DNA from 4 places in the Yersinia hibernica genome. Region 2 is predicted to be linked to each of the others. Evidence: predicted binding sites of a transcription regulator. Region 2 holds the regulator's gene; each other region holds the start of a gene.

Region 1 (7,413 bases), 860 kb from region 2:
GGATGTTGCCATAATTCTGTTTCAGATCTATCAGGATGTCATACAGGCCTTTTTCATAAATTTCCCAGCCACGATGTGGGTTAACTTTTCGCCCTGGCATCTCGTAAAAACTAAACAAGTCTTCCGGTGTTTTCACCTGCTCCCGTGCAGTGGGAATATCTTTCGCCTTGACTCTTCTTGGTTGGTAATAGTTAATCCCTAATAAATCAACGATACCATTGGTGATAAGTTGGCAGTCAGCCGGTTCAATATGTGGTAACAAATCGTGCTCACGCAATAATGCTATCAACTCATCCGGGTAAACACCTTTCGTGACAGGGTCAAGAAAGCTACGGTTGAGTAGCAAATTTGCACAATTAGCAGCCGATTTGTCGGGAATACTGTCTGAGCGAGGATACGTTGGGGTAAGATTCAAAATGATGCCAATATCGCCGCCCTGTTTTAGTTCCCTATAATTTTCAACAGCTTTGGCGTGTGCCAAGACACTATGATAGGCGACGGTCACCGCACGGCTAAAATCCACCACACAAGGATAATGTAAGTCGTTCAGGTAACCAGCTTCGACCGGCACAATTGGCTCGTTAAAGGTAAACCAATGTTTTACCCGGTCACCAAACAGGGTAAAACAGATTTTGGCATAGCGGGCATAGGCATCGACGACTGCGCGACTTTCCCATCCCCCTTTCTCTTGCATACACAGCGGCATATCAAAATGGTAGAGGTTGATAAAAGGCGTGATGCCATTCGCCAATAAAGAGTCAATTATCGCGTTATAAAAGGCAACGGCTTTAGGGTTAAGATCACCATCACCACTTGGAATCAGTCTCGACCATGAAATCGATGTCCTGAAAGTATTATGTCCTAATGTTTTTAACAGCAAAATGTCCTGCTGATAATTATCGTAAAAGGTGGAGGTCGTTTCCGGGCCAATTTGGCCATGAAAACGGTCTGGAGCAATGTCATACCAATAATCGAAAATATTTTGGCTCTTCCCATCCTGCAATGACGCCCCTTCAGATTGGGTTGCAGAAGTGGCGCTACCCCACCAAAAACTCTCGGGAAATTGATATTTCATTCCAGCCTCCACCCTCGTACGTTAAATAGGTTCTACAATTAGAATTTCAAGCTATCCGCTATTTCTTCTTCACTTTGAACTTCACGGTCTATCTCGTTTTGTGCTTTATTGGCAATAATCACAAACGGTAAATAAATCATTGTTGCAATACCGAGATTGAACAAACTTAATAGCATTGCAGCAATACTGCCATTGGTGTTAAAGAAAGCCCCTAACCCGACAGGCATTGTCCACGGCGCAATGTTGGTAATTGGCGGAATAAAACCGGTGTAATACGCAATGGAAGTAATGATGGCTAATACCGGCTGCACCAGAATAAACGGAATGAAGAACAGTGGATTCATAATAACCGGTAAACCAAACAGAATCGGTTCGTTAATTTGGAAAATACTGGCCGGTGCCCCCAGTTTTGCGACCTGACGATAATCTTCACGACGAGAACCAATAAAGATAGCAATAACCAGCCCAAGTGTTGCCCCAGTGCCGCCGAGGAAAATATAGGAATCAACAAAAGGTTTGGCCCACATATGGAATTCTTTGCCGGCCGCGACTGCCGCTGCAACCGAACCATATTGGGTATAAGTTGCCACGTTCTCCAAGGCAAACGGCATCATAATGCCACTTTCCAGCGCAGATAATGCCATTGCACCATGTATGCCGAAGAACCACAGCAGTGAGGAACACATCACATACACCCAGCCCACAACACTGCCCATTTTCGATAGCGGCGCTGAAATGGTGTCCATAATAATCTGGTGGAAGTTGGTGCCATGCAATCCAAGGGCATAAGCAATCACGCCCATAAAGGAGAGGATAATAAAACCAGGAATTAATGCAGAGAAAGAGCGAGAAACTGAAGTCGGCACACTGTCAGGTAGACGGATAACCCAGTTACGGCGCACGATAAAGGCGAACACTTCCGCCACGACCAAGCCGATGATAATACCGGATATAATATTTGCGCCACCTAACCAATTAGCCCCCACAGCATAAGCATCGCCAACACTGTATGGCGTCACAGTCATAAAAGCAGCAATGGCTAGAAGCGCTGAAGCCAGAGGATCGACTCTTTTCTCTTCAGCTAGGGCCATACTGATAAAAAATGGCGTCATTAGCGACATTATCCCGAGAGTACCGTTATAAACGTTGACGCCTATTGCTTTAAAACCATTGAGCGTGGTGATGGTATCCGCATCCAGACGGATGCCCATTGAGAAGAAGAATGACCCCTCGCCAAAACTTAAGAAAACGTTATTGATAAGAACAAACATGGCACCCGTCAGAGTTAACGGCATCAACCGGATAAACCCATTCTTGATAGCATTAATATGTTGCTGTTTGCCAATTTTAATGGCGAAGGGCAATATGGCCCTTTCCAGAGAATTAATAAATGCGCTCACAGTGCTCCCCTTATTGTTTTGCTTTTTTTATTGCGGCAACAGCAGCTTTTAATACCCCTAAACCATCAACTTTGCCGTACAGAATTGAATCAATCACTTCGACGGGCTTGTTAGGGAACATTTTGGTAACTTCTGGCAACATGTAAGCAATCTGTGGCCCTAATAGGATCACGTCTGCTTCTCTGCCATGTTGTGCTGCCAGTGCTTCCGGGTAAGCATTGATTATCACTGGCACTTCATACTTCTCTGCTTGCACTTTCATTTTGGAAACCAGTAACGATGTAGACATACCGGCAGAGCAAAATAGATAAATTTTTTTCTTTTCCATACCCAACACCTTTTGATGTTCAAAAGACACAAGTTATTCATATGCCAGTGCAATGGTGAATTCCCTTTATCTGAACTTTATCGTGCCCCTTGCCCAGCTCCATTGTTTCTGGTTGTCGGCAGTATACGGAGTTGACGGCCAACCCAGTAATTCCAGTGTGATAATAATCGTCTGTAATTGACTTTTCATATTGATAGCCTTCACATTTCTTAGTTATTACAATGTGATGGTTATCGCAAAATGATTATTTTTTCGCTCGGCGAATTAAGTTTAATTCATTTGTATTTCATGTGGTTAGTTTTTATTAGTCGATTTAGGAGCAACAAGGGATCGCGATAGAATCGATTGAAACTGATAAAAGGATAAATTAGGGAATCTTATTGGTTTGATAATCGTTTCATCCAAACTTTCTCACTTTTTGGCTAGATTCAGCGCATCGGCTTTATTCGTGAAGCGAAGAGCATCACCGCAGTGCTGTTCTCGACACACGAGTTAAGCTTCTTTAGCGGAAAAAATAGCCGATTTCTACTTAATACTCTAAAGTTAACAGGTGGTTGCATATTTATGGAGTGACTAATGGCGTTATTAGAATATAAAACACCAGCTTTTCGAGTGCATTTGCAGTTATTAAAATTACTCATACTCAGTGTGTTTATCTCAACGCCAGTGATGGCTACCCCCTCAGTCACTGTCGCGGAACTACAAGATGGGCTAGATCATCCCTGGTCGCTGGCATTCTTGCCGGATAATGAGGGGATTTTAATCACTGAACGTAGCGGGCAGTTACGATTATGGCATCAAGGAAAAGCGCTATCAAACCCCCTAAAAGGGGTACCTGCTGTGTATGCCAAAGGGCAAGGTGGCTTGTTCGAAGTGGCATTATCGCCGACATTTGCGCAAGATAGGCGTATTTATCTCAGTTTTGCCGAGGAAGGAAAGGACGGGAAAGCCGGGACAGCAGTGGGTTATGGCCGCCTTAATCCGCAAGGAACTGCCATTGAGAACTTCACTATCTTTTTTCGTCAACAGCCAAAACTATCCACTGGCAACCATTTTGGCGGTAAATTGGCCTTTGATGACCAAGGCCATCTCTTTATCACCTTAGGTGAAAACAATCAGCGCCTGACAGCACAGGATTTGAGTTTGCATCAAGGTAAAATTGTCCGTCTAACCCTCGACGGTAAAGTGCCAAAAGACAACCCTTTTGCCAATAAGTCACCGACAAGGCCAGAAATCTGGTCTTACGGCCATCGCAACCCGCAAGGACTGGCTCTTAATCCATGGAGTGGCGTGATATGGTCCAATGAACATGGGCCGAAAGGTGGCGATGAAATCAATATCCCCATCGCCGGGAAAAACTACGGCTGGCCATTAGTAACCCATGGCGTGAATTATTCTGGTTTGCCGATCCCTGAAGCCAAAGGTACACATCTTGATGGGACTGAGCAGCCCGCGTATTACTGGGAAAAGTCACCAGGGATCAGTGGAATGGCATTCTATGATGCTGCGCGTTTTCCTGTCTGGCAACATTCTCTGTTTATCGGTGCATTAGCGCAAAAAGAGTTGATTCGCTTGCAACTTGATGGCGATAAAGTGATTGCCGAAGAACGCCTGCTGGGGGATCGCGGCGAACGTATCCGCGATGTGCGTGTCGGGCCTGACGGCTACATTTACCTGCTGACGGATGAAAGTGACGGCAAACTACTAAAAGTCGGTCTTGCACCTAATAAATAATCCATAAGTCGCTCATGTCTTTCAGCAAAAAGCCGGATAATCTTCCGGCTTTTATATGATAACTGTCAGTGATCAGTTATGGCCAATTAACGATCCGAAGACGCCTGCCACAAATTGAGTTTCCCATCAGTAACATGCTGATCAATAGCACGTAATTCTTCTGCACTGAAATTCAGATTACCGAGCGCGGCACAGTTTTCCTCGAGCTGTTCTGGACGGCTGGCCCCAATTAAAACCGACGTGACACGCTTATCTTTCAACAACCAACTTAAAGCCATTTGTGCCAATGATTGCCCACGCTGTTCAGCCAATTCATTCAACAGCCTGATGCTGCGTAGATTTGCCTCTGACAACATATTTTCTTTCAACGAGCCGCCAGCTTCTTTTTTCATGCGGGAATCATCTGGAATACCATTGAGATACTTACCGGTTAATAGTCCCTGGGCCAAAGGTGTGAAAGCAATACAGCCAACACCATATTTATCCAAAGTATCTAATAGATTAGTCTGTTCAACCCAACGATTAAGAATATTATAAGAAGGTTGATGGATAAGCAGAGGGACTTTCCATTCCTGCAATAACGCCACCATTTTGGCGGTTCGTTCAGAAGAATAGGAGGAAATTCCGACATACAGGGCTTTACCACTTTGTACTGCCTGCGCTAATGCTGAGGCAGTTTCTTCCATCGGCGTATTTTCATCAACACGGTGGGAATAGAAAATATCCACGTAATCCAACCCCATCCGTTTTAGACTTTGATCTAAGCTGGCCAGCAGATATTTCCGCGAACTGCCGGCACCATAAGGGCCAGGCCACATGTTATAACCCGCTTTGGTCGAGATAACTAATTCATCACGATAAGGTTTAAAATCATCCTGCAATAACTTACCGAAATTTTGTTCTGCCGACCCCGGTGGTGGCCCGTAATTATTGGCTAAATCGAAATGGGTAATCCCCAGGTCAAAAGCTTTACGCAGCAACGTTCGTTGTGATTCTAATGTATTGTTAAAGCTAAAATTATGCCAAAGTCCAAGTGACAATGCCGGGAGCTGCAAGCCACTTTTTCCACAAAAACGATATTGCATTTGGTTGTAGCGGGAAGGATCTGTGTTGTAAGGCATGATAGCTTCTATCTCCGTTTATTATATTTTTGAAACAGCATTCCTATTTTAACCCTATCCCCCATCACTGCAAGCCCGCCCTCTTTCTACATAAAATCTTACGCTACAGTTTATATATACAAATGCTCTCTAGGCTTATTTGTACTACAATTATTACCACTCTAGTGAGTCACTATGGAGAGTTTTTTATGACAGCAATCGATGTCATGTGGGTCGGATTAGGTGGTGGTATCGGCTCACTTCTACGATGGTGGATAGGGCTGGGTGTCGGCAAAATATATAAAGGTAACTTCCCCCTAGGCACTTTTCTAATCAATATCTCGGGGGCATTTGTTATTGGTTATCTGAGTATTCTTTTTAGTGTTGACTGGCGTGATCGCTATGGCGATTTAATGAATGCAGCCGTGTTAACCGGTATTTTAGGCGGTTATACCACGTTTAGTAGTATGCAATTAGATGCAGCAAAACTGTCTACAACCCGAGGCCGAGCTATTGCTGCTGGATATCTGATTATTTCTGTATTAGTCGGTTTAGCTGCCGCCGCATTTGGTGCATGGCTAGCTTATTAATCAGAGAACTGATTTATTAATCGGAGAGAATTGCTATGCCGAATCTTATTATTTTAGTTTTTGTGGGTGGTGCTTTTGGTGCCATGTGTCGTGAATTTATCATGCTGTCAGTACCTCGACTGACTGATGGCTTTCCGATGGACATCTTTGCCGCCAATATTATCGCTGCATTTTTATTAGGGTTAGTGACCTCTTTCTTTAAAAATGGAAAAATTAATCAGTACGTACATTTGATGGTGGGTACCGGTATCATGGGCGGCCTTTCGACATTTTCCAGTTTTGTATTTGGTGCCGTCGAAATGATGAAAACGCCCAGTGGAATTTTAGTTTCAATCTGCTATTTAGTTGCCAGCTTAATTGTTGGTTTTATCGCCGTCGAATTAGGTTTAATAGTTGGCCCCAAAGAGAAACCGAAAGACCCACAAGCAGCCACTGAATAATTAAAACTCAGTGAATATCTTAAGTGATATAAAAACACCCTCACGATGAGGGTGTTTTAGGCGATTGAGGCTAACCCACTAAATTTAATCTAATTTTTGACAATTGCCAAAAAACATTTCTGTAATAAGAGAGTTATTGATAGCATCGCCATTTAAAGTTCTAACCAGCAGTTCACTGCCCAGTAATGGCAGTGAGAACACCATATCAGGGTTAACCCGTTTAACTTTCTTCATATTTTGTGTTTCATTGACTAATGCCAATGTTTTCGTATTCTCACCCGCTATCTCTTTTGCAGCCAGAATGGTAAAGGTGTTATCAGCATCACTATCACACAATGCAATAATATATTTTGCCTTGGCAGCACCGGCTAGTTTCAGTGTTTGTACTGAAGAGGGATCCCCCTCGATAATATCGGCATGCGGAGGAAAATTGTGCTGGCTGCCAACTGCGCAAACAACAGTGACATCATCACCCCGGTCATGCAGACCATTATAAACGTTGAGCGCCAAAGAACTGGAACCGACAATAATAAAGTGATTTTTACGTTCCACGTGATAAATCCTACCTTTAACTATGCGTTTAATATTATTACTGATTATCGGGCCGGCAATAGAAGCAATGGAAGTAGCAAAAACAGTAATACCAGCAATAATCACCGTAAGAGTGAACATTCTCGCCACCGTGGTGTGCGGGATAATATCCCCGAAACCCACTGTGGACATACAGACAATCGCAAAATAGAACG
Region 2 (7,413 bases):
CCCCGAATGCCACCAGCAGCAGCATGCTCTGCATACCCAACATAATGCCTAACATCAGCCAGATAGAGCGCATAAAGCCAAAGTTGGCACCAGCAGAAGTCAGTAACATATTATTGGGGCCGGGGGTGATGGCAGCAACCCAAAGAAAACCAACCATTGAAAGAAATAAACTCAGTTCCATGAGACGGGTGCCTCTCACCCAAAATGATGCGCGATATACCCATGAAGCTAACAGTGTGCTATTGATCACACAAGAGCAACGACATGATTTCCATTCATCATATGTATGAAATATTTCGTCCGCTGGCCGGGGCCAGCAACCCACACCTGCAAACACTGCTGCCGCGGCTGGTGCGACGGCGGGTGCAGCTTAGACCTTTTTGGCAACGGCTGGAATTGCCCGATGGGGACTTTGTCGATTTGGCCTGGAGTGAAAATCCTGAGCTGGCGCGCGATAAGCCCAGATTGGTACTATTTCACGGGTTGGAAGGGAATTTTTACAGTCCTTATGCCCATGGTTTACTGCACGCCTGGCAAGCCGAAGGGGGGCTGGGTGTGGTGATGCATTTTCGCGGATGCAGTGGAGAAGCTAATCGTAAGTCTCGCATTTATCACTCCGGTGAAACAGAAGATGCCCGTTTCTTCCTGCGCTGGTTGCGAGAAAACTATGGCCAAGTACCAACGGCTGCGGTCGGCGTCTCTTTAGGCGGCAATATGTTAGCGTGCTATCTGGCACAGCAAGGGCAAGAGAGTTTATTAGAGGCCGCCGTGGTGGTTTCGGCCCCACTGATGCTCGAACCTTGCGCCAACCGCATGGAGCAAGGTTTCTCACGTGTTTATCAGCGCTATTTGCTGAATCAGCTCAAGTTAAATGCCACGCGCAAGCTGCTGCATTACCCCGGCAGTCTGCCTTTGGATCTGGTGCAATTGAAAGGGCTGCGGCGAATCAAAGAATTTGATGATGTCATAACGGCGAGAATACATGGCTTCAATGATGCACTGGATTACTATCGGCGGTGCAGTGCTTTGCCACTGCTCCCGCAAATTACCACGCCATTGCTTATTATTCATGCCCAAGATGACCCCTTCATGACGACAGAAGTTATCCCCAATCTCAGCGAATTACCCAGTAACATTGATTATCAGTTAACTGAGCATGGCGGCCATGTCGGTTTTGTTAGCGGCTCATTAAAACACCCACAAATGTGGTTGGAACAACGTATTCCAGCCTGGCTTTCCCCTTATTTGGAGCAACAATCATGATTATCCCCTGGCAGCAAGTCGACAGTGAAACGCTGGATAATATGCTGGAGGCCTTTGTGTTACGTGAAGGCACTGATTACGGCGAGCAAGAGCGCTCATTGGCACAGAAAGTCGAAGATGTGCGCCGTCAATTAGTGAGTGGCGAGGCGGTATTAGTGTGGTCTGAATTACACGAAACCATCAATATTATGCCACGAGGCGCATTTCGTGCCGGGGCAGAAGAGTTGCCATAATCCTCGCGTTGCCGCCGCACTCTTGGCGAAAAATCAGAGTGACAAGCTGGACACTTTGCCCTAAAAATAACCCTTAATGATAAAAAATAGCCCGTTTAAACCTGTCCGCTGAGTTAACTAACCCCATGGAGTTACAGCTAATATGTCAATTAAACATCCGGTTATCGCCGTCACCGGCTCCAGTGGCGCAGGAACCACGACCACCAGTCTGGCGTTTCGCAAAATTTTTCAGCAATTGAATATTCGCGCGGCTCAAATTGAGGGTGACAGTTTCCACCGCTACACCCGCCCGGAAATGGATTCAGCGATTCGTAAAGCACGGGATCAAGGCCGACATATCAGCTATTTTGGCCCAGAAGCCAATGACTTTGGGCAGTTAGAAGAGAGTGTTTCGCAATATGGCGCATTGGGTACCGGGCGCTCACGTAAGTATTTGCATACCTATGATGAAGCCGTGCCCTACAACCAGATTCCCGGCACATTCACTCCGTGGGAGTCGCTACCAGAGCCGACTGATGTGCTGTTCTATGAAGGGCTGCACGGCGGGGTTGTCACCGAGCATCATGATGTCGCAAAACATGTAGATTTACTGGTCGGCGTAGTCCCCATCGTTAACCTGGAGTGGATTCAAAAATTAGTCCGGGATACTGGCGAGCGCGGCCATTCTCGTGAGGCGGTGATGGATTCCGTGGTGCGCTCCATGGATGACTATATTAACTACATCACGCCACAATTTTCGCGGACTCACATTAACTTCCAGCGAGTACCGACCGTCGATACCTCCAACCCATTTGCCGCCAAAGCCATTCCGTCACTGGATGAAAGTTTTGTTGTCATTCACTTTAGAGGTCTGAATCAAATCGATTTTCCCTACTTACTGGCGATGTTACAGGGATCGTTTATTTCCAATATCAATACTTTGGTGGTCCCAGGCGGGAAGATGGGGCTGGCAATGGAGTTGATTATGGCGCCATTGGTGCAGCAATTACTGGAAGGCAAAAAGATTATTTAATCGCCTGCGTACTTGAAGTAGCGGCCAACATCTCCGCTGCTTCAAGTCCGTCGAGTTTATTTAGGCGATTTCGCGGATCTCAAAACTGTGGGTAATGGTCGCCGCTTTGCCCAGCATCAGAGACACCGAGCAATACTTTTCAGCTGACAGCTCCACCGCGCGCTCAACAATTTTATCGGTTAAGCCCTTGCCGCTCACAATAAAATGCAGGTTAATTTGTGTAAACAGGCGCGGTGCCTCTTCCCGGCGCTGCGAGGTTAACGTCACTTCGCAATCGCGCACATCATTACGGCCTTTTTGCAAAATAGAGACAACGTCAATTGCGCTACAGCCGCCCGCCGACATTAACAGCATTTCCATCGGGCTCGGTGCTTTGTCTCCCGCATTTCCGTCCATCAAAACTTGATGCCCTGAAGCGGATTCCCCCAAAAATGTCAGCCCCTCAACCCACTTTACACGTGCCTGCATAACTCTTGCTCCCGGTTAAATTTTCTGATTCAGACTACCCTTTCATTTACAAACTGGCAATGTAACCCGATGTTCATCATGCTGAAGCGATACAACACAAGACACTGGCCTCATCCTGTGCTACAAACAGAATCGAAAGTGTTGTTTCTAGAATTAAATAGGGTAGCTTCTCAATACTCAGTGAAGGGTTTCTATCCGGTACGTATCTTGGCTATACCTTTCGGCAGTTGAGCAAATTAATATGCTAAGAGAAAGTGTATTTTATAAGCACGCCGCGCAGGGAACTCTGAACCCTGTTAAGTCTGGCTGCGATAACAACAGAGGATAACAGCGAATGGTTCTCGGCAAGCCACAAACAGACCCGACTCTCGAATGGTTCCTGTCTCATTGCCATATCCACAAATATCCATCGAAGAGTACGCTAATTCACCAAGGTGAAAAGGCCGAAACGCTTTACTACATCGTGAAAGGCTCCGTTGCGGTGCTTATCAAAGATGAAGAAGGTAAAGAGATGATTCTCTCCTATCTCAATCAGGGGGATTTCATCGGCGAGCTTGGATTATTTGAAGAAGGCCAAGAACGTAGTGCCTGGGTTAGAGCAAAAACCGCCTGTGAAGTGGCTGAAATTTCTTACAAAAAATTCCGTCAGTTGATTCAGGTTAACCCAGACATCTTGATGCGCCTGTCTTCACAGATGGCGAACCGCTTGCAGATTACATCGGAGAAAGTGGGTAACCTCGCCTTCTTGGATGTCACTGGGCGCATTGCACAAACGCTGCTTAACCTGGCAAAACAACCTGATGCCATGACCCACCCAGATGGGATGCAGATAAAGATTACCCGCCAGGAAATTGGTCAAATAGTTGGCTGCTCCCGCGAAACTGTGGGGCGGATACTAAAAATGCTGGAAGATCAAAATCTGATCTCCGCGCACGGTAAAACGATTGTCGTTTACGGCACGCGTTAATTCCCCCATAAACCGGTGTCGTTACCTCGGCACCGGTTTTTTATTTGTGTGATCAATAAACTTCTGGGGCCTATATGAATTGGCAACGGCTTATTTATCATCCTGAAGTTAACTATGCACTTCGCCAAACATTAGTCCTCTGCATACCTGCGGCGTTGGGATTCGCCATGGGCGAGTTACGGCTGGGGTTGATGTTCTCCCTGATACCAGCGTGTTGTAACATTGCGGCGCTAGATACCCCCCATCAACATTTCTTCCGACGACTGATTGTCGGCGGGGCTCTCTTTACATTCAGTAGCTACCTCACTCAGCAACTGCTGCTGTGGGAAGTTCCATTACCCGCAGTGATGCTTGGCTTGGCATTAATATTGGGTGTGAGTGGAGCTATCAGTCAGCTCAATGGTCGACTGCTTCCCGCCGCCCTTATCGCCGCTATTTTCAGCCTCAGCATGGTGGGCCGCGCACCTATCTGGCAAGCCCCCTTGATGTGTGCCGTGGGGACTCTCTGGTACGGCGTATTTACCTGGCTGTGGTTTCGCTTATGCAGGGACCAGCCCATCCGTGAGCCATTGAGCCAGCTTTATCATCTGTTGGCTGATTATTGCGACGCGGCATATCGTTTATTTGGCCAGCAGCAAGAAGCAGAAAAGACGATACCGCAGCTGTTAGATAGACAGCAAGGTATTATGGATAAAATTAATCAACTTTATCAACAATTTAACTTGCTCCCTAATACCACAAAAAAAGAACGAAAACGGCTACTGACACTCTTTCAAATGGCACTCGATTTGCAAGAACACATCACTGCGGCGATGAATCAGTCAGAAAAAACGCAAGAACTGGTTGAACAGACACCAATAGAAAAGGTTCTTGAGCGCAATATACAGATTATCTCAACACAAATGCGCACCATCGCCGATGATATTCTCTACCACCACCGGGCGAAAACCCATGTTAGCGCGGGTGATGCACTGGTCGAACTGGAAGAAATTGCCCAGCAATATCCTAATAATCCGGTGGCACAATTCTGCTATTACCATATCAGTCATATTACCCAAATCCTGAGTGACCAGCGCCCGCAATATGACCGCGATTTGATGTCCAGCCAGGTACCCCAGCCGCTCTGGCCAGCTATTGTCAGTTACTTATCTTTTAAATCCAGTGTATTACGTGATGCAGGTCGGATGGGTGTCACCTTGGCCACAGGCAGTTATATCGGCAACCTTATTCACCTGCCTAAACCTTATTGGATTTTACTCACCATCATGCTGGTGACGCAAAACGGCTATAACGCCACAAAAATACGTATTCATCACCGCGCCCTTGGCACCCTGATTGGGCTGCTACTCGCGGCAACTTTGCTGCATTTTAAGATGCCGGAAGGCACCACACTGAGCATCATGTTATTCATCACATTGATAGCTTATCTGGTGCAACGCAAAAACTATGGCTGGTCAGTTATCTTTAGAACTATCACTACGGTCTATATCTTGCAGCTATTGACTGGAGAGGGTGCGGACTTTTTGATCCCACGTTTGCTGGATACATTAATCGGCTGCGCATTGGCCTTTGCCAGCGCACTGTGGTTGTGGCCTCAGTGGCAAAGCGGTTTACTGCGGAAAAATGCGCATCAGGCGCTAGAGAGTTATCAGAATATCCTGCGCATCCTACTGAAACCTCAGCCAGATATCGGGAAGCTGTCCTATCAACGCATTCAGGTCAACAAAGCCAGCAATGCAGTTCTTAGCTCACTGAATCAGGCCATGCAGGAGCCGGGATTCAACTCAAAATATTTATCTGACATGCGCCTCTGGGCCACACATAGCGAACTTATTGTTGGGCATATCAATGAGATGACTATCCTGACCCGGGCCTACCCATTGACAGAATCGCCGGGGGAAACCGATAAGCACCACGTCCAGCTAACCGTAAAGTTGGCGGAAGATTATTTACAGCTCTGTGAGATGGCCATTCAGCAATGCCAGCAGCGACTGGAGTCGGATAACAGTGAGGGGAATAACGATTTTGTGCAAATGCCGGACATTGACCCCGACACGCAAATCTCTGAGCTGGAGCGCAATTTACGGCGCATTCTGTCGCATCTTAGTGTAATGCATACCGTTTCATCTCTGGCATGGCAGCAGCAGCCGCACCACGGTATTTGGCGCAGCCACAAGTTAAAAGCGTAGAATGGCGAGGTGGCCCTCTCCGTGATGCCGCTTAGCCGTTGACCACCTTGGCGACGGCTTGTTCTAAACGCGCCATACCGAGCTGGATATCTTCTGGCTCAATCACCAGTGATGGGGCCAGGCGCAGTACATCAGGCCCGGCATTGAGGATCATCACCCCCTGCGCGGCCGCTGCGGTCAGGAACTCCCGCGCACGCCCCTGATATTGCGGGGTTAATTCTGCCCCAATCAGCAACCCCATGCCGCGAATATCGCTGAACACATGATACTTGCGGTTAATTTCTTGCAGAGCCTGCACAAACCAGCCGTGGCGCTGTTCAATACCATTAAGTACCTCAGGGGTGTTAATCACATCCAACGCGGCTTCAGCTACCGCACAGGCCAGCGGATTGCCACCATAGGTGGTACCGTGTGTTCCAACGGCCATCACTGAGGCAATTTCTTCTGTTGTCAGCATCGCACTGACAGGGAACCCGCCGCCCAATGCTTTAGCCGTGGTGAGGATATCTGGCGTAACACCATAATGCATATAGGTAAACAGCTTGCCGCTGCGCCCCATGCCGCTTTGAACTTCATCAAACACCAACAGCGCTTTATGTTGGGAGCACAGCGCACGTACGCCTTGCAGAAACTCTGGCGTCGCTGAGGTAATGCCGCCCTCTCCTTGGATAGGCTCCAGCACCACCGCGCAAGTGTGGTCATCCATAACGGCTGCTACCGCCGCCAAATCATTAAATGGCACATGGATAATATCCGCCGGTTTCGGGCCAAAACCATCGGAATACTTTGGCTGGCCCCCGACCGATACAGTAAACAAGGTGCGACCATGGAATGCATTGTGGAAAGCAATGATTTTAGTTTTATAGGGGCTATGGCGCTCAATAGCATAATGGCGAGCTAACTTAAATGCGGCCTCATTGGCCTCACCGCCGGAATTGGCGAAAAACACACGGTCAGCAAAGGTGGCGGCAATCAGTTTTTGCGCTAACCGCAGCGCCGGCTCATTGGTGAATACATTGCTGGTATGCCATAGCATTTCACCTTGCTGATGCAATGCTGCCACCAGCGCCGGATGGCAATGCCCCAGAGCAGTGACTGCAATTCCGCCTGCAAAATCAATGTATTCCGTGCCTTGCTGATCCCACACCCGGCTACCTTTCCCTTTTACTGGGATAAACTGCGCGGGTGCATAAACAGGCAAAATAACCTGATCGAATGTACTGCGATTCACTGCTAATTTATCTGTCATTACCCTGTCCACCTTGATAAACCATTGAGCTA
Region 3 (7,413 bases), 150 kb from region 2:
ATGGTCGCGGCGGCATTGCGCATTAACGTTTTGCCCACTTCAGTCGAACCGGTGAAGGAAATTTTACGCACTTCAGGGCTGTCCATGATGGCATCGCTGATAGCATGGGTGTCACCGGCGACGCCATTAAGCACGCCCGCCGGCACCCCCGCTTGCTCGGCCAATGCCAGCAAAGCAAAGGCGGAAAGCGGTGTGTTGTTAGCCGGTTTAATCAGCCCGGTACAGCCCGCCGCCAGCGCTGGCCCCAGCTTACGGGTCAACATCGCCAGTGGGAAATTCCACGGCGTGATCGCCGCCACCACACCGACCGGCTCACGGGTGGCCAGAATGCGCGCGCCTTCTTTGGCCGGTGGAATGATTTCACCATTGGCACGCTTAGCCTGCTCACTAAACCATTGAATAAAGCTGGCGGCATAGGCCACCTCGCCCAATGCTTCTTTCAATGGTTTACCTTGCTCAGAAACCATTATCTCCGCCAATGATTGCTGGTGTTCCATTATCAGCAAATACCAGCGCTGTAGAATCTCTGCGCGCTGTTTCGCTGGCGTTTTGCGCCAAGCGGGAAAAGCCTCGCTGGCGGCTTTAATGGCGGCTTCTGTTTCCGCTTTACCGGATTTCGCCACTTTCGCGACCAATGCACCAGTGGCGGGGTTGCGAACCTCGAAAGTGCTCTGCGCCTGATGCCAGGAACCGCCGACAAAATAGCCAATATGGTAAACACCGTCGCTCTGTTGTTGAGATTGTAATGGATCGCGTAATGAGTTTTGTGCTGACACGGGTCGACCTCCTGCGGGGAATGATGCCCCCCATCAATGGGAGGCTAGGAAGGATAATTCCAGATTCAGTATAGCCCTTGGAAAAGCGATGGGAACAACTTAGCGCCCTTCAGCCCGCGATTATATCAGCGCACTCTGATAACGGTGCAGCATGTCAGCCAACCGTTTTACTGGGCGAGTAACTGAATCAGGTGACTGATAATCAATCAATTTTTGCTGATATTGCGCTAATTCCTGCAACAGTCGGGCGAAGTAATAGCGCCGCTTCTGGGAATTCTTTGCATTAATGACTCTATCCGCCGTGTAACGAATTTGCTTATGGAAAGCACTCAATTCAGCATTGACCGGAATTTCCGTTTTATTGAGCCGCTGATGGGCGATTATCAAGCTTAAGGCCAGCCGATACTTATCAATATCACCGGGGAACATCATTAAAAGCTGATTAAGCTGTTGATATAAAGCAGGTAAATGATTTTCATTACGCCGCGCTTTATTGGTGGTCAGGGCAGACACCGCACTGTAAACAAAGCGGTTTAGTAAAGTTCTGCCCGTTCGGTCTTTGGCATTATCACGGATCAACAGCAGCACAATCAGGGAAACAAAACAGCCGACAATTTGGCCCAATGCGCTGTCGAGGAACAAGCTGACATTAAATTGCATCGGATTACTCAATACCATGATGTTGATGGTACTGGCCAATGTCCCCAGAGATCCCAGCCGCCGCTTTTGTACTTCAATACCAATAATAAACGCCAACAATCCCAAACTGATACACAGCAGTAACATGCTCTGCTGCGTGGCCGGAATGATAAACAGAAAGTACAGCGCCCCAATGGGCAGGGCCATAACCACCCCTAGCAAGAAGTCTATTGCCACCATCCGCGGATTAGGGGTGCGCATCGCCAACGACGTCACCACCGCAATCATCACCATACACCCCGCCCCTGATGTCCAGCCAGTCCACAACCAAAACAGGCCGCCGATTGCCGTCGCAATACCGGTGCGTAGGCCGTTAATCATGGCGTGGTGACCCTCAGCGGAGACATGTTTCACCGGCACAACACCGGCGAGAATATCTTCTTCGACCCGGCTGATGCTGCTGTTGGTGTGGATCCCTTTTGCCAGTAATAAATATCGTGTTGCCGCCCCGACCCAACTGCTGATGGTATGGGGAATGGTTTCACTGTGGCTGGCACCAATGAATTGGCGCAACTTTTTCATGCGCTGATGGATGTCAGCCGGCGTGTGCGCCGGTTTGCTCAGCATGGCTTTCAGTTCAGCGCTTAAAATATCGGGGTGGTTCGCCAGTAGCAGGTAGGTTTCACACGCCTGAGTGATCAGTGTTAATGACTCGGTGTGCAGCACCTGCAAACGCCGATTGCAGCGCTGCCAGCGGGAAGATTCCATCATCAGATAGCTGCGCATCCCATTGAGTGCAGTGGTATTTTTAACTAAATCATTCCAGGCTCGGTCAATATCGGCCTTTTCCGCAGGGCGAATGCACAGCTGCAGAAGTTGGTATTGATCCACCAGCACTTTGTCCACTAGGCGATCAATATCTTGTTTAATTGATCGCGGTGAAAACAGCAGGTCAGCCAGCACTGCACAGACAATCCCCAACACAATCTCACTGCAGCGCTCTACGGCAAACTGGGGGGTTAACAGGGGGGTTTCGCCGGTCGTCACAATGATGATAAGCGCGGTATAACCCGCTAGACCAAAAGCATAAGAGTTTTCCACTCGTACCAATGATGAGATCCAGGTACACACCCCGGCCCACAAGCAGCACAACATCAGCGTCAAAACCGGCGCTCTAATCGTCAGAACAATAATCAACAAGCCGCCAATACAGCCGATAAATGTTCCGATAATGCGCAGCCAGCCCCGATGACGAATCGCCCCAGAGAAAGGTTCGCCGCCCGCTGCAAAAGCCGGGCCAGCAGCCACAATCGCGGCGGTCAATACTGACCAACGCGGCGTTTCTAATTGCAAATGAAAGCCCAGAAACAGCGCAGCGACAATGGCAAAACTGAGCTTAAAAGCAAAGCGCAGACGGATAAAGGTCGGGCTGGTCATGTTAGCCAAACTCGCGCAGACGATGCATCAATTTCACAATCGGCGATGCTTGATTAGGGTCACGATCATTTGATCCCGTAATCACGACTGTTGCGGTAGTGCCCGCTGGATAGGGATGTTGCTGATCTTCACGGTCTAGGCGGATCTTCACCGGCACCCGCTGCGCCAACCGCACCCATTCCAGATTATTATCAATCGTCGCCAACCCTTTGCTGTCGACACTGCTGCTGCTATTGGTGATGCCGGCGGAGATGCTATCGACCGTGCCATGCAGGATGCGGTTGCTGCCAAGCGGCGTAATTTCGGCCCGATGCCCTGGTTTCACCCCGTCCAATTTCGTTTCTTCCAGATAGGCTAAAATATAGAAAGTCTCTTTTTTCACCAAGGCCACCGCCGTCGCACCGCGGTTAATAAATTCGCCAGCATGGACATTCAGGTTAGTTACCCAGCCCTCAGCAGGGGCGCGCACCGTGGTTCGCTCCAGGTCAAGTTTGGCTAAATCACGTACCGCAACAGCTTTCGCCAGTTGATGACGGACAGTTTGCAGCACATTGCTGGATTGGTCGATTTCCTCTTGTGACAGTGCCTGAACCCCTAAGCGCTGGCGTCGACCGGATTCGCGTTGTTTCTCGCCGGCCAGTGTCTGGTAATAAGCCACGTCAGCTTCTGCTTCTGCCAGTGCTTGCTGATAGCGCGGCTGGTCAATCACAAACAGGATTTGGCCTTTCTGCACCAGCTGATTATCTTTAACGGGTACATCTGTGATTAAGCCGCTGACATCTGGTGCGATCGCCACCACATCCGCAGTAAATTTTGCATCACGAGTCCACGGCGATTCCGTATAGAATGCCCAGACCTTGAAAATGGCGATCACCGCCAGTAAAACCAGCAGCAAGGTGATGCCGATGCGGATTATTTTTAAAGAAAAAGTGCTCACGGCGACCTCAGGAAAAAAGACGGGATATTAAATAAAAAAGACAACCATACAGCGCGGTATTAAAGAGGGCCGGATGCCAGACAAACTCATAAATACCCGTGGGTTGCAGCACACGACGCAGGGCAAAAAAAAGTGCCAGCGAGAGTAGCAGTTCAACAAATATCGGTGGGAAAGATAGGCCAAATATCACCATCACCGGCAGCAAACTCATTCTTTCAATCCTTTCTGTTATAGGGTGTTGGTGAGTACGCCCGGCTGAATAATCTCTCGTTCAGTTGAAACACATCCAACCGCAGCAACCATGGCTAAAAGCACCAGCCATAAGACTGACTTATAGGTTAAACTTGATTGTTCAGTATGACTGCGCTTGCCATGAGATGAGATAACACTTCGGCTACGTGGCTTTCAAGCTGCGGATTGTTCTACCGACAGCAGTATATTAGCCTGCTTACTATCAAGTTATCTACAATGTGTGATCTAAATCACTTTTAAGCCAGAGTTAACAATCAATATGGCGTTACCCATCCATGTAGAGTGAACAATGGAAAGATTAAAACGCATGTCAGTCTTTGCCAAAGTGGTCGAATGCGGCTCCTTTACCGGAGCTGCACGCCAGCTGGCCATGAGTGTCTCGTCAATCAGCCAAACAGTGTCAAAACTGGAAACAGAGCTCAATGTTAAGCTGCTTAACCGCAGTACCCGGCGCATCGGTTTGACGGAGGCGGGCCGGATTTATTATCAGGGTTGTCGGCGGATGTTGCAGGAAGTGCAGGAAGTGCATGAGCAACTGTATGCCTTTAACAATACCCCGACCGGCACATTGCGCATCGGCTGCTCATCAACAATGGCACAAAATGTGCTGGCGACAATGACGGCCGAGATGTTGAAAGAATATCCAGGGCTCTCCGTCAATCTGGTGACCGGAATACCCGCGCCAGACTTGATTGCCGATGGTTTAGACGTGGTGATTCGCGTCGGGGCTTTACAGGATTCGGGGCTATTTTCCCGCCGCCTCGGCTCCATGCCAATGGTGGTCTGTGCCACTAAACGCTATCTGGCGCAGCACGGGACCCCCGAAAAACCGAGCGATATGATTAATTTTTCGTGGCTGGAATACAGTGTCAGACCAGACAGTAATTTTGAGCTAATTGCGCCAGAGGGTATCACGACACAAATTTCGCCGCAGGGCCGTTTCGTCACCAACGATTCACAAACAATGATTCAGTGGTTAAAAGCCGGGGCAGGGATTGCTTATGTGCCGTTGATGTGGGTCATTGAGGAAATTAAACGCGGTGAGATAGAAATTTTATTCAAACGTTACCATTCAGACCCACGACCTATCTATGCGCTCTATACCGAAAAAGATAAAATGCCGCTGAAAGTCCAGGTTTGCATTGATTATCTAATGGCCTACTTCAAACGCATTGCCGAGATTTATCAGGGTTATCGCTAAATAATTCGGTGCTCCGTGGGGATAAAACTGAGCACCGAATGCCGTTGACTCTTATGCCGTCCCACCCACTGTCAGGTTATCCAACTTCAGCGTTGGCTGGCCGACCCCTACTGGCAAGCTTTGTCCTTCTTTACCGCAGACACCAACACCTTTATCCAGCGCCAAATCGTTACCGACCATCGAAATCTGCTGCATAGCTTCAATACCCGAGCCTATCAAAGTAGCGCCTTTCACCGCACTGGTGATTTTGCCTTTTTCGATTAAATACGCCTCAGAGGTGGAGAAAACAAACTTGCCGGAGGTGATATCCACCTGACCGCCACCAAAATTAGGCGCATACAGGCCATATTCCACACTGGCGATAATCTCTTCCGGCGTAGATTTACCCGCCAGCATATAGGTATTGGTCATGCGCGGCATTGGCAGATGCGCATAGGATTCACGACGGCCATTACCGGTCGGCGCAACACCCATTAGCCGCGCATTCAGTTTATCCTGCATATAACCTTTCAAAATACCGTTTTCAATCAGCACGTTATATTGACCGGGAACCCCTTCATCGTCGATGGCAAGCGAGCCGCGGCGACCTTGCATCGTGCCATCGTCCACCACGGTACACAGCTCTGAAGCCACCAATTTACCCATTTGCCCGCTGAATACGGAGCTACCACGGCGGTTGAAATCCCCTTCCAGCCCATGACCAACAGCTTCGTGCAGCAACACCCCCGGCCAGCCGGCACCTAACACTACCGGCATAGCACCTGCCGGGGCGGCAATCGCAGAGAGATTGACCAGAGCCATTCTGACCGCTTCATTAGCAAAATTATCAGCGCGCACTTCGCCATCAACGGTTTCCAGGAAATAGTCATAGCCGAAACGGCCGCCGCCGCCACTGGCCCCGCGTTCGCGTTTGCCATTCTCTTCAACCAATACGCTGACTGACAGGCGCACCAGCGGGCGCACATCTGCCGCCAGTGTCCCGTCGGTGGCCGCAACCAAGATTTGCTCATATACGCCCGTCAGACTGGCGCTCACTTCCTGCACCCGTTTGTCGGCAGCACGAGCGACTTTATCGACCCGGTGCAACAAGGCGATTTTGTCTTCCCGCGACAGACTTTGTAGCGGGTCAAGCAGCGGATACAGCGCCTGATGGGAAACCTCCCCCAAGGTATGCACTTTGCCGTTGCCACTATCACGCACGATGCTGCGCGCAGCATGAGCGCTTTGCTGTAAAGCATTCAGGGTGATTTGGTCGGCATAGGCAAATCCGGTCTTTTCACCGCTAACCGCGCGCACACCAACACCCTGATCAATATTGTAAGAGCCATCTTTGATGATGCTGTCTTCCAACACCCAGGCCTCATGATAGCTGGACTGGAAATACAGGTCAGCATAATCGAGGCGGCGTTCAGCCAACTGCCCCAATACTGAGAACAAGTTCTGATGGTTCAGCTTGTTAGCAGCGAGTAACTGCTCACTGACAAACGAGAGGCTCATAGTTTTCACTCTTTATTTAGATGATAGCGGCACCAGCGACGACACAAAGCGATTGTGCTGTAATACCGGCATCTGGTTACGAATAGTTTTCAAACCTGCGGTTTCAATTTTGACTTTTAAGGCAGCAACCGCGTCTGGATTTTGCCCGATGACTTTACCCCATGCATCGACCGCCATGCTGTGGCCCCATGTCCGGCGGGTCGCGCCATGACGCCCAACCTGTGCGGCGGCCAGTATCACACACTGGTTTTCAATCGCCCGGGCGCGCAATAAAATCTCCCAGTGAGCTTCACCGGTGACTTTGGTAAAGGCCGAAGGCACTGAAATAATCTCTGCTCCCTGCGCCCGTAAAGCTTGGAACAAACCGGGGAAACGTAAATCGTAGCAAATCGTCATGCCAAGGCGACCCACTGGCGTATCAACCACCGTCAATTGCTGGCCCGCCTGATAAGTATCAGACTCACGGTAATGACTATGAAGGTCGTTTATATCCACATCAAACATATGGATTTTATCATAGCGAGCTTTCAGTTCGCCCTGGTCGTCAAACAGCAAGCTACTGGTGGTGATAAGATCCGGTGACTCGCGGCTTATCATCGGCATTGAACCCACTTGAATCCACACACCATATTTACGGGCCATTTCACGGACTTCTTGCTGCAATGGCCCGTCAT
Region 4 (7,413 bases), 1.0 Mb from region 2:
CAACAATCATTAAAGATTTAACGCTGTAACCTTATTGATTAGATAGCAATATTTTACTGACCTATTTTTGTACCCAATAGATTTCAAGGTGTAGGAAGGCGGCAAATAAGTGGCAAATGGGTCGCAGGCCGATTTGAACAGCATTGATGCTAACCCCGCCACCAGACCTGTAATTTGAAAGATAATGGCGACACGCGCGGGGCTACTGACCGCGCTTATTACCCCTCAAATTGATCCAGATCATTTAAACCTTACAAAGATTGTGCAATGGCTGATTTTCAAAGTTGCCAAGGTTACAATCCCCGGCTTTTAGCCACCCCCCTCGGGCGTGGTTCTGACTTGAACTCAGACTGAGAGCCGCTATATGTCGTTAACAAAATCGTCATCATCAACATCTGGTGCAAATCTGCCTTTTACCCCGGAATTACTCTCCCCAGCCGGTACCCTTAAAAATATGCGCTATGCCTTTGCTTATGGCGCAGATGCGGTTTATGCCGGTCAGCCGCGCTATAGCCTGCGGGTACGGAATAATGAATTCAACCATGAGAATCTGGCCTTAGGTATTCAGGAGGCACATGCTTTGGGTAAGCGCTTTTATGTGGTGGTCAATATTGCGCCCCATAACTCAAAGCTGAAAACCTTCCTGCGCGACTTAAAACCGGTGATTGATATGGGGCCAGATGCCCTGATTATGTCTGATCCGGGTTTGATTATGATGGTGCGCGAGGCATTCCCTCAGATGGATATCCACCTGTCGGTGCAAGCCAATGCAGTGAACTGGGCCACCGTCAAATTCTGGCAGCAAATGGGGCTGACCCGGGTGATTCTTTCCCGTGAACTATCACTGGAGGAAATCGCTGAAATCCGCGCACAAGTGCCGGATATGGAACTGGAAATATTTGTCCACGGCGCACTGTGCATGGCTTATTCCGGCCGTTGCCTGCTCTCCGGTTATATCAATAAGCGCGATCCGAATCAGGGAACATGCACCAATGCCTGTCGCTGGGAATATAATGTCCAGCAGGGTAAAGAAGATGATATTGGTAATATCGTGCATGTCCACCAGCCTATTGCGGTGAAGAATGTTGAGCCCACCTTGGGTATCGGCGCGCCGACTGACAAAGTATTTATGATAGAAGAAGCCCAACGCCCTGGTGAGTATATGACCGCCACTGAAGATGAGCACGGCACTTATATCATGAATTCCAAAGACCTACGTGCTATTCAGCATGTGGAGCGCCTGACCCAGATGGGAGTGCATTCGCTGAAAATTGAGGGGCGCACTAAGTCATTTTATTATTGCGCCCGTACGGCGCAGGTTTATCGCCGCGCCATTGATGACGCCGTGGCCGGTAAACCTTTCGACCCGACGTTACTGACCACATTGGAGGGTCTGGCTCACCGCGGTTACACCGAAGGTTTCCTGCGCCGTCATGCCCATGAAGAGCAGCAAACCTATGAATATGGCTATTCTGTTTCGGAGCGCCAGCAATTTGTCGGCGAGTTTACCGGTGTGCGCCGTGATGGTTTGGCTGAGGTGGTGGTCAAAAATAAATTCTCGGTCGGTGACAGTGTTGAACTGATGACTCCCAGCGGTAATATCCAGTTTACCCTTGAAAGTATGCAGGATAAAAAAGGCCAACCGGTGGATATCGCACCGGGTAATGGGCATATCATGTATTTACCCATTCCACAGGACATTAATGTGGAATATGGCTTACTGATACGGAATCTGAATGGGACAAATAGCCGCAATCCCCATGAAAAAGCATAAAAAAGTGCAATAACAAATAATGCCATCACCAAGATGGCATTTTTAGCAAATATTAGAAATGGATCACATCAATTATAATAACACTGGGGTAGGATAGCTTGAGTACAATCAAGAACTAAAAAAGTTTTAAAGCAAGACTAGGAACCACCTCCTTGGCTAGCCCAATCTCCCTTGGGCTGGCCTTTTCTTTTTATGACCATAACCATTTGATTATAAGTGACTTTCATCACGCCTTTATTATTAATGATTCTTGTTATGCAGTGAGATAATAATAAGAATAGCCGCATATTATGAATAATCCTATCCTAAATAAAATTTATCTTAGCTAAATAAGTACTCCTGTAAAAATAAAACCTCTTTTTATTAAGACCAACAATTACTGATATTCTCCATTATTTGTTGAATAATCTGATAGATAAATTAAACAATTATGGGTTACTGTTACTCTTATTGCAGAAATGATCTGGAGCAAGTTATGACCTCAATGCCACATACTCTTCTTATCCTCAATGGCAAAGAAGCGGGTAACCAAGATGTTCGCAATGCAGTCAAAAACTTGCGTGATGAGGGGGTCACTCTTCATGTTCGCGTAACATGGGAGCAAGGTGATGCCAAACGCTATGTCGAAGAAGCAGCAGTGCTGGCCGTCGAGACGGTGATTGCGGGTGGCGGTGACGGCACGATTAATGAGGTTGCCAGCGCGCTGATAACCTTGCCTAAGGAGAAGCGCCCCAGCTTAGGAATCCTGCCGCTGGGCACCGCCAATGATTTTGCCACCAGCTGTAGCATCCCTGCGCAAATAGAAAATGCCTTGCAGCTGGCGGTTAAAGGTCGGGAAGTGGCCATTGATATGGCGCAGGTGAATGACAAACACTATTTTATCAATATGGCCACCGGGGGTTTTGGGACACGCATTACCACGGAGACGCCGGACAAACTCAAGGCGGTGTTGGGCGGCGCATCTTACTTTATTCATGGCCTGATGCGCATGGATACCATTAAAGCCGACAGTTGTGAAATTCGCGGCCCTGATTTCGAGTGGTCTGGCGATGCATTAGTCATTGGTATTGGCAATGGCAGACAAGCCGGTGGTGGGCAGCCTCTGTGCCCCGATGCACTGATTAATGACGGCCTATTACAATTACGTTTGTTGATAGCAGAAGAGTTGCTTCCTGCCCTACTGGCCAGTGTCTTTAGTGGTGAGAAAAACAAAAATGTGATTGAGACATCACTACCTTGGCTTGAAATCACTGCTCCACATGACATCACCTTTAATCTTGATGGCGAACCTCTGTCAGGAAAAAACTTTCGTATTGAAGTTATCCCCAATGCCATTCAGTGCCGCCTTCCACCAAATTGCGAGCTGCTAGGTTAACTATTCTTATCTGGGCTAACAATGATTAGCCCATGATTATCCTCAATTTTATTACCTCCCGCGCCCCTCAGTCTACCTCGGTTAGAATTCGGCCATAGTTTAATCCTCTGTATTTTTCATACAAAAAACTTTCATTTCAGTTCAATTTTCTTTTATTTCTAATATTCACTTTGAAAGGTTTATCTTTCAAAGTGTGATCTACATGCAATAAATAGATCTAAAAAATGATTATGGTAGTGCACGTGGCGACAAACAAGATGCTGAAGTTCATGCTGATACCTCAGTGTTTTGACCCCGCTTTAGCACGCGGAACATTACATTTATCTTTAATAACAAAATTTTATAAAAACAGCCATAACCTCGATTACAGGAGAAACAGAATGATTGAACTTATAACCCATGGAGCCGAGTGGTTTATCGGGCTCTTCCAAAAAGGGGGAGAAGTTTTTGTTGGCATGGTCACCGGGATTTTACCTTTATTAATTAGTTTGTTAGTCATCATGAATGCGCTGATCAAATTTGTCGGTCAAGACAGAATTGAACGTTTGGCACAGCGCTGCGCGGGTAACCCTGTTTCCCGTTATCTGTTATTGCCACTGGTTGGTACCTTTGTATTCTGTAACCCAATGACATTAAGTCTTGGGCGCTTTATGCCCGAAAAATATAAACCCAGCTATTACGCGGCGGCGTCATACAGCTGCCACTCAATGAATGGTTTGTTCCCACACATTAACCCGGGCGAGTTGTTCGTTTACCTCGGTATTGCCAGTGGTTTAACCACACTGGGCCTGCCATTAGGCCCATTGGCGGTGAGCTACTTCTTGGTCGGGTTGGTCACCAACTTCTTCCGCGGCTGGATTACTGATCTGACGACGTCCATTTTTGAACGCAAAATGGGCATCCGCCTGGACCGTAACGTACAACTTTAATATTTAATTCAAATACATACTGTGTGGAGCAGATCATGAGTGAATTTATCCGGATTGAAAAAGGCGAAGGCGGTTGGGGTGGCCCATTAGAGTTGCCAGTCGTCCCCGGCAAAAAGATTGTCTATATCACTGCCGGTACTCGCCCGGCCATTATTGACCGCATTAGTGAATTGACGGGCTGGGAAGCGGTTGATGGATTCAAAGAAGGCGAGCCGCCGGCTGAAGAAATCGCCGTCGCAATTATTGACTGTGGTGGCACCCTGCGCTGTGGCTTGTACCCGAAACGCCGTATACCAACCGTCAACATCCATTCAACCGGTCAATCTGGGCCAATGGCGAAATACATTCTGGAAGATATCTATGTTTCCGGTGTTCGTGAAAAAAACATTCAGAAAATCAGTAAAACCGACAGTGCAGCAGCAGCCTCTAACACTGAATCCCCAGTAGAAACCGCCCCTAAAGCGGTAGAAACCGCCGCGGCCAAAAATGGCCGTGATTACGACACCACTAAAAAAATCACCGAGCAAAGTGACGGTTTACTGGCAAAAGTGGGCATGGGCATGGGTTCTGTGGTTGCCGTGTTCTTCCAGTCGGGCCGCGACACCATTGATACTGTACTGAAGACCATCCTGCCGTTTATGGCCTTCGTCTCGGCATTAATCGGCATCATCATGGCATCCGGTTTAGGTGACTTTATTGCTCACGGCTTAACACCGCTGGCCAGCAGCCCGATTGGGTTAGTGCTCTTGGCACTGATTTGCTCCTTCCCATTGCTGTCACCGTTCTTAGGCCCAGGGGCCGTTATTGCACAAGTTATCGGGGTATTGGTTGGGGTACAAATTGGTTTGGGAAATATCCCACCACAATTGGCCCTGCCAGCGCTATTTGCGATCAATGCTCAGGCGGCGTGTGACTTTATCCCAGTCGGTCTATCTCTGGCAGAAGCGAAGCAAGATACCGTGCGCGTGGGGGTGCCGTCCGTGTTGGTGGGCCGCTTCCTGACCGGTGCGCCGACAGTATTGATTGCTTGGGCAGCATCAGCCTTTATTTATCAGTAAAACATTATCAATAAGACCACAGCACTAGATTTTCTGTAATACATTCAACGGTTAAGGATGTACGTATGAATACAATTTATCAGACAACCATTATCAATATCGGTGACAGCGCCCGCGAGGCGCTGCTGGATGACATGCTCATCACCTTCCGCGAGGGGGCACCTAAGGATATTGAAGAGTTCTGTTTTATCCACCAGCACAGCACCACCGATGGGGAATTACAGGCGGGCAACATTATGGAACTGGCCGAGCAGCGCTATGTCATCACCGCCGTAGGGGACGTGGCGACACAGAATCTGCGCGAACTGGGCCATGTCACCATTCGTTTTAATGGTGATGAGCAGCCCGAGTTCCCTGGCTCCATCCATGTCATCGGCCCGACACCGGCGGATATCCCGGTCGGCAGCGCGTTGAAATTTATTCGCTAACTTATTTATTCATTTATATCCGACGTCATTGGAGTTGCAGTTAACACGGCTGCAACTCCAAGTACCGAGGATAAATTGGGAGGTCGTTATGTCACAAGTAGCAGTAGTGATTGGTGGTGGACAAACTCTGGGCGCGTTTTTGTGCCATGGTCTGGCCGAAGCAGGGTATAAAGTGGCGGTTGCTGACTTAAATTCCGACAATGCCCAGTTGGTCGCCGAGCAGATTAATGCTGAATATGGTGCAGGCAGCGCACAAGGTTTTCAGGTTGATGCAACCCATGAAAGCAGTGTGCAAATGTTGGCTAAAGCAGTCGATCAGCATTTCCATCAAACAAATCTGCTGGTTTACAGTGCCGGTATTGCCAAGGCCGCGCCTATCACTGATTTCCCGCTGGATGATTTTGACCGCTCACTGCAAGTGAACCTGGTCGGTTATTTCTTATGTGCGCGTGAATTCTCCCGCCTAATGATCCGTGATGGTATTGCCGGACGCATCATCCAAATCAATTCTAAATCAGGCAAAGTGGGCAGCAAACACAACTCTGGTTATAGTGCAGCAAAATTTGGCGGAGTGGGTTTGACACAGTCATTAGCACTGGATTTGGCTGATTACGGCATCACCGTGCATTCACTGATGTTAGGAAATCTGTTGAAATCGCCGATGTTCCAGTCACTTTTACCGCAGTATGCCGCTAAGTTGGGTATCAAGCCGGAAGAAGTTGAAAAATACTATACCGATAAAGTCCCGCTAAAACGTGGCTGTGATTATCAGGATGTTCTGAATACTCTGCTATTCTACGCCAGTGATAAAGCCGCGTATTGTACCGGCCAATCAATTAACATTACCGGCGGGCAAGTGATGTTTTAAAGCAATAGATTGTCAAGCCCGGCCACTGACTCGCACCAGTGGCGCGGGTGACAAATCTGCCCACTGCAGCCAACACCACAGAGGCGTCAAGACAAAAGGGTAAATTATGTCTCCTACATCCGCACTGATCAGTATTGTTATCATCGCCTGGGTACTTCAGATCTTGCTCGGATGGTGGCAAATCAACCGCTTTAACCGTGCTTTTGATAGGCTCTGCCAGCACAGTAAATCAGTCGGTGTCGGCCGCTCTGGTGGTCGTTTTAAACCCAGAGTCGTGATGGCGCTGGCTTTTGATCAAGATATGCGTGTCAGTGACAGCATGATCATGCGGGGCATCAGTGTTTTTGCCCGGCCTCGCACATTACCGCAGCTCCATGGGTTACATCAGCAGGATTTAATCCCGGATGTGATCTTCCCTACGGATACAGCATGTCAAACTGCACTATCATTAGCGATTAAACCGAAATCATGATATTTTCACAATGAAAGTTATTCTTTTTCATGTAAAAGTTATGCCTGAAAAAGAGGCAATGGAAATACTTGAGCAGGAATCGTTATGAAACCAAAGCAGCGACAAGTCGCTATCCTGGAATATCTCCAGCAGCACGGTAAAACGGCAGTTGATCAACTTGCCGCCCATTTTTCGACCACCGGCACCACAATCCGCAAAGATTTGACGAGTCTTGAAAATGAAGGGGCGGTTATCCGTACCTACGGCGGAGTGGTATTAAATCGCGATGATGTAGAGCAACCCATTGATCGTAAAACTCATATTAATACCGAGAAGAAAAAACAAATCGCTAAAGCGGCAAGTCAACTGATTAAAGATGGCGATAGTCTGGTTTTTGATGCCGGCAGCACGGTACTGCAAATGGTGCCGCACCTGACCAAGTTCAACAATATTACGGTGATGACCAACAGCTTGCATATCGTCAATGAGTTGGTTGAGCTGGATAATGATCAGACAATCTTGATGCCCGG

What was found. Region 2 encodes CRP, which controls carbon source genes, mostly activating them, when cyclic AMP is high. Its sites were predicted from a motif close to ATGTGANNNNNNTCACAT; they were not measured.
Positions count from the first base shown of each region.
Region 1: a site for CRP is predicted at 3,025-3,042, ahead of D5F51_RS16635 (PTS sugar transporter subunit IIB). Genes of this name have one in related genera too.
Region 3: a site for CRP is predicted at 4,260-4,277, ahead of aaeR (HTH-type transcriptional activator AaeR). Genes of this name have one in related genera too.
Region 4: a site for CRP is predicted at 3,341-3,358, ahead of srlA (PTS glucitol/sorbitol transporter subunit IIC). Genes of this name have one in related genera too.

Region 1 is NZ_CP032487.1:3,540,548-3,547,960, forward strand. It holds gene D5F51_RS16625 (glycoside hydrolase family 1 protein) at 1-1,075, opposite strand, end outside; gene chbC (PTS N,N'-diacetylchitobiose transporter subunit IIC) at 1,114-2,475, opposite strand; gene D5F51_RS16635 (PTS sugar transporter subunit IIB) at 2,486-2,803, opposite strand; gene D5F51_RS16640 (PQQ-dependent sugar dehydrogenase) at 3,380-4,537, shown strand; gene mgrA (L-glyceraldehyde 3-phosphate reductase) at 4,624-5,658, opposite strand; gene D5F51_RS16650 (fluoride efflux transporter FluC) at 5,847-6,227, shown strand; gene crcB (fluoride efflux transporter CrcB) at 6,263-6,667, shown strand; gene kch (voltage-gated potassium channel protein) at 6,752-7,413, opposite strand, start outside.
Region 2 is NZ_CP032487.1:4,404,129-4,411,541, forward strand. It holds gene D5F51_RS20755 (LysE family translocator) at 1-181, opposite strand, end outside; gene D5F51_RS20760 (hydrolase) at 283-1,263, shown strand; gene D5F51_RS20765 (YheU family protein) at 1,260-1,496, shown strand; gene D5F51_RS20770 (phosphoribulokinase) at 1,639-2,508, shown strand; gene D5F51_RS20775 (OsmC family protein) at 2,569-2,976, opposite strand; gene crp (cAMP-activated global transcriptional regulator CRP) at 3,311-3,943, shown strand; gene D5F51_RS20785 (YccS/YhfK family putative transporter) at 4,018-6,132, shown strand; gene argD (bifunctional acetylornithine/succinyldiaminopimelate transaminase) at 6,164-7,381, opposite strand.
Region 3 is NZ_CP032487.1:4,256,593-4,264,005, forward strand. It holds gene D5F51_RS19995 (NAD-dependent succinate-semialdehyde dehydrogenase) at 1-776, opposite strand, end outside; gene aaeB (p-hydroxybenzoic acid efflux pump subunit AaeB) at 897-2,852, opposite strand; gene aaeA (p-hydroxybenzoic acid efflux pump subunit AaeA) at 2,854-3,789, opposite strand; gene aaeX (p-hydroxybenzoic acid efflux pump operon protein AaeX) at 3,797-4,000, opposite strand; gene aaeR (HTH-type transcriptional activator AaeR) at 4,331-5,242, shown strand; gene tldD (metalloprotease TldD) at 5,294-6,739, opposite strand; gene nit1 (deaminated glutathione amidase) at 6,752-7,413, opposite strand, start outside.
Region 4 is NZ_CP032487.1:3,382,238-3,389,650, forward strand. It holds gene D5F51_RS15915 (YegP family protein) at 1-29, shown strand, start outside; gene trhP (prephenate-dependent tRNA uridine(34) hydroxylase TrhP) at 365-1,774, shown strand; gene yegS (lipid kinase YegS) at 2,259-3,149, shown strand; gene srlA (PTS glucitol/sorbitol transporter subunit IIC) at 3,530-4,078, shown strand; gene srlE (PTS glucitol/sorbitol transporter subunit IIB) at 4,114-5,136, shown strand; gene srlB (PTS glucitol/sorbitol transporter subunit IIA) at 5,202-5,564, shown strand; gene srlD (sorbitol-6-phosphate dehydrogenase) at 5,653-6,432, shown strand; gene gutM (transcriptional regulator GutM) at 6,539-6,904, shown strand; gene srlR (glucitol operon DNA-binding transcriptional repressor SrlR) at 6,989-7,413, shown strand, end outside.